2 regions of the Leucobacter fengyongliangi genome follow, and region 1 is predicted to be linked to the other one. Evidence: predicted binding sites of a transcription regulator. Region 1 holds the regulator's gene; the other holds the start of a gene.
The links. Region 1 encodes LexA, which represses DNA repair genes until DNA is damaged. Its sites were predicted from a motif close to TCGAACANNTGTTCGA; they were not measured.
Positions count from the first base shown of each region.

Region 2: a site for LexA is predicted at 1,246-1,261, ahead of imuA' (DnaE2-dependent mutagenesis accessory factor ImuA'). Genes of this name have one in related genera too.

Region 1 covers NZ_CM126356.1:1,763,603-1,766,746, forward strand. The annotation lists gene ACTNFK_RS08440 (histidinol-phosphate transaminase) at 1-342, opposite strand, end outside; gene ACTNFK_RS08445 (hypothetical protein) at 398-841, opposite strand; gene lexA (transcriptional repressor LexA) at 1,178-1,789, shown strand; gene ACTNFK_RS08455 (methylenetetrahydrofolate reductase) at 1,829-2,779, opposite strand; gene hflX (GTPase HflX) at 2,932-3,144, opposite strand, start outside.
Region 2 covers NZ_CM126356.1:1,149,417-1,152,560, forward strand. The annotation lists gene ACTNFK_RS05355 (DNA polymerase Y family protein) at 1-600, opposite strand, end outside; gene imuA' (DnaE2-dependent mutagenesis accessory factor ImuA') at 597-1,235, opposite strand; gene ACTNFK_RS05365 (DUF2469 domain-containing protein) at 1,381-1,704, shown strand; gene ACTNFK_RS05370 (YraN family protein) at 1,822-2,214, shown strand; gene ACTNFK_RS05375 (YifB family Mg chelatase-like AAA ATPase) at 2,211-3,144, shown strand, end outside.

The sequences.
Region 1 (3,144 bases):
AGTAAAGCTCAGGAGGCTTCGCCCGGGTCCACCAAATGCCTGCAGAATCTGCTGCAGCACCTCATTCGATCCATTCGCCGCCCACAACTGCGAGGCCGTCAACCCATGCCCGAGATACCCGGCGAGCGCCTCGCGCAGCTCCACGAAATCGCGATCGGGGTATCGGTTCACGCCGCGAACCGCGCGGGTGAGTTCCGCCACAATCTCGGTGATCACCGCTTCAGGAATGGGATGCGTGTTCTCGTTGACGTTGAGACTCACAGCAACTGGGTCTTGGGGCGCGCCGTACGGGGTCTTCCCCACGAGATTTTGGCGAAGCGGGAGATCTTTCAGGCTGGTCACCTGACCAGTCTAGAACTCGCGCAACTCCCCCACAGACACGAAGTGACACGCCGACCTACGAATCTAGGCCCAAGTCTGTCGCACTCACTACCCCGTCAGCTCCTGAATAACGCAGCGGCACAGCGATCGGCTGCCCCGCCTGCACTCCCGAGCCGCCCAACTGATTCAGACGAACCAGCTCGGCAACCACATCGCGTGGGTCTGCATTCGGATCAAGCTCCGTAGCGACAGACCAGAGTGACGCACCGGGCTGCACTACGACATAACCAAATTCGGCGGAGCTTGCTTCGCTCGTCGCAACCGCTTGAGTAGCGCCGAAGATCGCAGCGGACGCGACCAGCCCGGTAATGAGAGCGGCGAGCATCACCCCGAATACCACCCGACCGCGGCGGGTGAGCCGCATCCGGGGGCTCTGGTGCGCAGCCGACCGAGACCGCGCCTCCTCCAGTGAAACAACTGTGGCGAATTGTGTTGCCCCGGAAGCCGTCTGAATACTCATGCGCTCGTCCTTTCGGTTTCACTGCTCGAACACATTCACATGTATTTCGAACATTTGTTTCGAACATACCTTCGAATAATCGAAACTGCAAGCCCTGGTTCCGCGTATGTTTCGCAACTATTCCGCGACACTCGTACACATATTTGCCCGGATTCGAACAAAAGAACTATGGTTTCGATTACTGGCTTCACTGAACCAGACACCACCGACATTCACGTTGGTGTTGGGGTGACACGAGAGTTCGTCTCAGATGACACCGCGATCCACCGCTATTTCCGGGAGGAACCCGTGACCACACAGGCGCAGCACCCCAAGCCGCTGTCGGAGAAGCAACAGATGATCTTGGAGTTCATTTCTCGCTTCATCGCAAGCCGGAGCTTCCCGCCCTCCATCCGGGAAATTGGCGAGGGAGTCGGCCTCTCCTCGCCTTCGAGCATCACCTATCAGCTCGATCAGCTCGAGCTTGCGGGCTTCCTGCGACGGCATCCAAATCAGAACCGGGCGATCGAACTCCTGACAGTCCCTGAGGCCATCGAGGCAGACGTCTCAGACTTCCCGACGGTGCAGGCAGAAGAGACCGCCTATATTCCGCTTGTTGGTCAGATTGCCGCCGGTGTGCCGATTACCGCCGATCAGCACGTCGAAGAACTCATGCCCCTACCGCGCGCGCTCGTCGGAGACGGCGACCTGTTCATGTTGCGTGTCGTCGGAGATTCGATGATTGATGCCGCAATCTGCGACGGCGATTTAGTGGTTATCCGACAACAACGCGATGCAACAAACGGCGACATTGTGGCCGCGATGCTTGACGGGGAAGCGACCGTCAAGGTCTTTCGTCGCCGCGACGGTCACACCTGGCTTCTGCCGCGCAACAGCGCATTCGAACCCATCCTCGGCGACCATGCCGAGGTCCTCGGCAAGGTCGTTGCCGTGTTCCGCTCGGTGTAAGGCCGGCCTCTCGACGGGCGATCAGAATGGAGCAACCGTTCAGGTCCGCGCGTTTCGACTTTCGTCGACAGGTGCCGCGGTCGAGGGTGCGAGCGGGTGCGGAGTGACGTGCCCGAGCGCGCGCAACACCGCGGTGACCTGCTCGTGACGGTTGAAAGTGTAGAGATGAATCGACGGCGCGCCACCCGCGAGAAGCTCCCGGGCCAGCTCAACCGTGTGCTCAACACCCAGTTCTGGCGAGGTGCCCCCCGCGGCTTCGAGCGCCCGCACCAGTTGCGGCGGTGCCGGGCGTCCTGCCAAATCTGCCACCTTACGCAATTGGCCCAGGTTGGACACCGGCATCATGCCGGGCAGAAGTGGGATATGCAGGCCCGCCTGCCGCGCCTCCTCCGCGAATGACAAATACTCCTCGGCGTGGAAGAACAGCTGAGTGATGCCGAGTTCAGCTCCGGCCTCCTGTTTTTCCACAAGCCAGGCAATGTCCTCGCTGCGGGAGCGCGACAACGGATGGCCGTTGGGATACACGGCCACAGCGATGCGGCCCGCGTTGGACGCTGCGGGAATCTCGGCGCGCATCTCAGCGATGAGTCGAATCAGGTCGACGGAACTGAGTGAAGCCGTCACCTCGATGTCGTCTTCGCTCAGCCCACGCGGGGGGTCGCCGCGAAGTGCGAGGAAGTCGTAGATACCCGCCTCATGCGTTTCAGTAATGACGGCGCGCACCTCGTCGCGCGTCATGCCCACCGTCGTGAGGTGAGCCATGGGCAGCGCGTCGGTGTACTGCCGCAGGTACTTGAGGAGATCAAGCGAGGCATCGCGGGTTGATCCGCTCGCACCGTAGGTCACGGAGATGAACTCCGGCCCCGCTGCGGCGAGGTGCTGCACCGCGTGCCCGAGCGCCAGCGCTGCGGCGGAGGTGCGCGCGGGGAAAACTTCGAATGAAAAGCGCAGTGGCGCCGGGGCACCAGGGGCGGGCTTCTCGAGCGACACGCGGCGCCTCCAACTGATTGCGAGTAGTGAATGCATTGAGCCTACAGAGGTGGATCTGCCCGCTCGAAACCGACTGCAACAGTCGGCAGAAATATGACCTCGGCGAAGCTACTGGCTCCCAAGACATGCGCCAGGCGGCCGCGACGGCCCGTCTAGCCGGAAGGAGGCGTGCTCAGAGTGAACGGCTCGAGCTTGGCGAGCGTCTCTCCGCTTACGTATGCCCGAACACGGGTGCCTTGCTCGACGTACTCCGTCTCGAGTACCCGGTTTCGCTCGTGCAGCTCGGCGACCAGGTCGCCTCGTTCGTAGGGCACGATGACGGTCACTTCTCGATCGGGAACGGGCAGCGTCGCGTCGATTCGGGC
Region 2 (3,144 bases), 610 kb from region 1:
GTCAGCAAAATCGAGAGATGACGCACGTGCAACCGAGAGGGGGCCGAGGAACGCTGCCGTGTGCTCGGTGCGCACGATGCGCACGCCGGGCGAAGGGATATCCACCCCCGGGTCTGCCTCGAATGCTCGCGTGGCCTGCTCTGCGGCAAAGCGCCCGCTTGCTACCCCCACTCGGGATTCCGGAAACCCGAGCTCAACCATGCGGGCTATCAGCGTTGCCGCTGCCGCTTCCTCGCTGCCGAAGTAACGTGCAGGCCCGCGTGCGCGCATGGCGCAGAGCCCCGGGCGTAGCGGCTCGACTCCCGGAATGGTCTGTTCAATCGCTGCGAGTACCGGCGCGAAACGGCGCACGTCGACCTCCGGGTCGTGTGGGTGCACTTCGAGGTCAGGGCATCGCGAGCGTGCCTCTCGTTCGCGAAGTCCGACGCGCACACCAGCCAGGCGGGCTGCCTGCGAGCATGCGACCACCTGATGCTGCGCGATGAGGGCGAGCGTCAGATGTTCATTGATGGATCCCTCTTCTTCGTGTTCGCTGAGATATGCGTGCACGGGCCAGTCGGGCACCCACAGCGCGATCACCCGCTCGGCTTGCTCGCTCATGATGCACCCACTCGGGGAAGTGCCCCGGAGAGTCGACCGTCACGAAACACGACGGTGTGCTGTTTGGGGCCCCGTCGATCGTCGGAACGGACGGTGAGTTCGTGCGTCAGGAGCATTCCGTGGCCGCGTCCGAGCCCACCCCAGCGTGAGTTCGTCACGCGGAGTGTGCTCTCGGCCTTTGGCCACTGCCCGAGCACTACGAGTGCTGCACCATGATCGCGGAGTCGTGCAGCCAGCCGTTCCGCGTCTGGTGCGCGCACCTGACTCGACGGGCGCAGGAGCAGCACAGTGAGGACCTCGCTCAGGGTTCCCGCGATGCTGATCGAGTGCGGCCCCGGATCGGGCACCAGCACAAAGCGATCGAGCGCCACCCCGAGCTCGGCCGCTGCCTCAGCCCCGAGCTCGGGGAGGCCGATGGCTCCGCACCACGCGCCCGAGGCAGATGCGGCGGAAATCAGCGCGAGAGAGAGCTGCAGCGACCCCGAAACGATCGTGGCGCTGCCTCGCCGTAACGCACCGCCGGGCAAGAGATCGCGCAACTCTGGCGGAGTGGGGAGCGCGTCGTCCCCCAGCCGCATGGGCTGCATCTGCGTGATGCGCTCCTGCAGCGTGCGAACGGTTGCGGCCTGATTCATGCAGCAATGTTCGAACATATGTTCGAACAAGTCAAGTTGAAATTTCACTCACCGGCGCGTCGTCATACGTGCGCCTGTGCCCTGGGCGGGATCCACTTCGAACCCCGGGAAGGGGTGTCTCGGTGAACCAAGTAGGATGGGCGTGATGAATGACGATGACCTTGACGATTACGAGCGTGAAGCAGAACTTTCGCTGTTTCGTGAGTACCGCGATGTCGCTGGCCAGTTCCGCTACGTCGTCGAAACAGAGCGACGCTTCTACCTCGCCAACGATGTGCAGCTTGAGCGTCGAGACGCGGGAAGTGACTTCTACTTCGAACTCACGATGACTGACGTGTGGGTGTGGGATGTGTATCGCGCCGACCGCTTCGTGAAGTCGGTGCGGGTCCTCACCTTCAAAGACGTCAACGTTGAAGAGCTCACGGCGCGTGAGTTTAAGTTGCCCCAAGAACTCTCGATCGACGAATAGGGTTCGGCGGCAACGCTTTGCCGCTCACACCCGGGTCTGATCTGTGGATCGCCTGACCTTTCCACAGACTTCCTGAGGCGCCAGCGCGGCACGGGGATGCCCGGTCAGTCTGGTCGTATGACTGAATCGACCACCCCTCAGCACCCTACGGGGCAGCGCAATCGTGCCGTTGGAGCCCGCGGTGAACAACTCGCGGCCGACTATCTGGAAGCACTCGGGTATCGCCTCCTCGCGCGAAACTGGCGTGGGGGCAGGCAGGGTGAACTTGACCTCGTCGCCCGTGACGGCGACTGCATCGTCGCCGTTGAGGTGAAGACGCGCAGCGGCACCGGATACGGGCACCCACTGGAGGCGATCACTGCGCAGAAGGCCGGTCGCCTGCGGAGGCTGCTGCTCAGTTGGGTACGAGAAGTGTCGCCCGGACCCGCTCGGCTGCGTGTTGACGCGGTCGGCATCACCCTTCGCGTCGGCGAACGACCTCGAATCGATCACGTGCGGGGCATCGGATGAGCGCCACTGTCTGCCGTGTGGCCGCAATTGCACTTACCGGGCTGCAGGGAACGCGGGTGCTCGTGGAAGCGGCGGTGTCGAATCAGCTCCCGGGCATGGCGATCATCGGGCTGCCAGACACCGCGCTCGCCGAAGCGAAGCAGCGGGTTCGGCTTGCCACCCAGCAGGTCGGTTTGGCGCTGTCTGATCGTTTCATCGTGGTGAACCTCAGCCCCGCGGCGCTTCCCAAACAGGGGTCGGGGTTCGACCTGGCCATCGCACTCGCGGCGCTCGCCGCATCCGGGCACCTGCCCACGGGCCGCCTCGCCGAGACCGCTCACCTCGGGGAACTCAGTCTTGATGGTGAGCTGCGGCGACCTCCCGGGCTCCTCAGCGCGGTGCTCGCGGCGCGGGAGTTGGGTTTCAGGCGGGTGATGGTGCCCGCACACGGCGCACGCGAAGCCTCCCTGGTACCGGGCATCGAAGTGGTTGCCGCCCGCGACCTGCGTGATGCAGTCGCCTGGCACCGCGGTGAGAGTGGCGGTTGTGAGAATGCGCATTGGGCGGAGGGATCCTCTGCCGACCCAGCTTCCGAGGCAGGGGAGCAGGGAAAAGGGCTGCAATCCCTGGAACACACCGAGGGAGAACCCGACATGTTCGATGTGATTGGCCAGCCAGACGCGGTGGAAGCACTCATGGTTGCTGCAGCTGGGCGGCACCACGTGTCGATGATGGGCCCTCCGGGCGCAGGGAAGACGCTGTTGGCGACTCGGCTGCCGTCGATCCTGCCCGATCTCAGCCTCGATGAATCGATCGTTGCGAGCAGCATCGCATCGCTCGGAGGTGCGGGGCTCACCGAACTCGTCACGCGGCCTCCGTTCGAAAGCCCACATCACACGGCCTCGAAGGTCTCGATCATCGGAGGCGGCGATTCTGTCTCGGTGAGGCCAG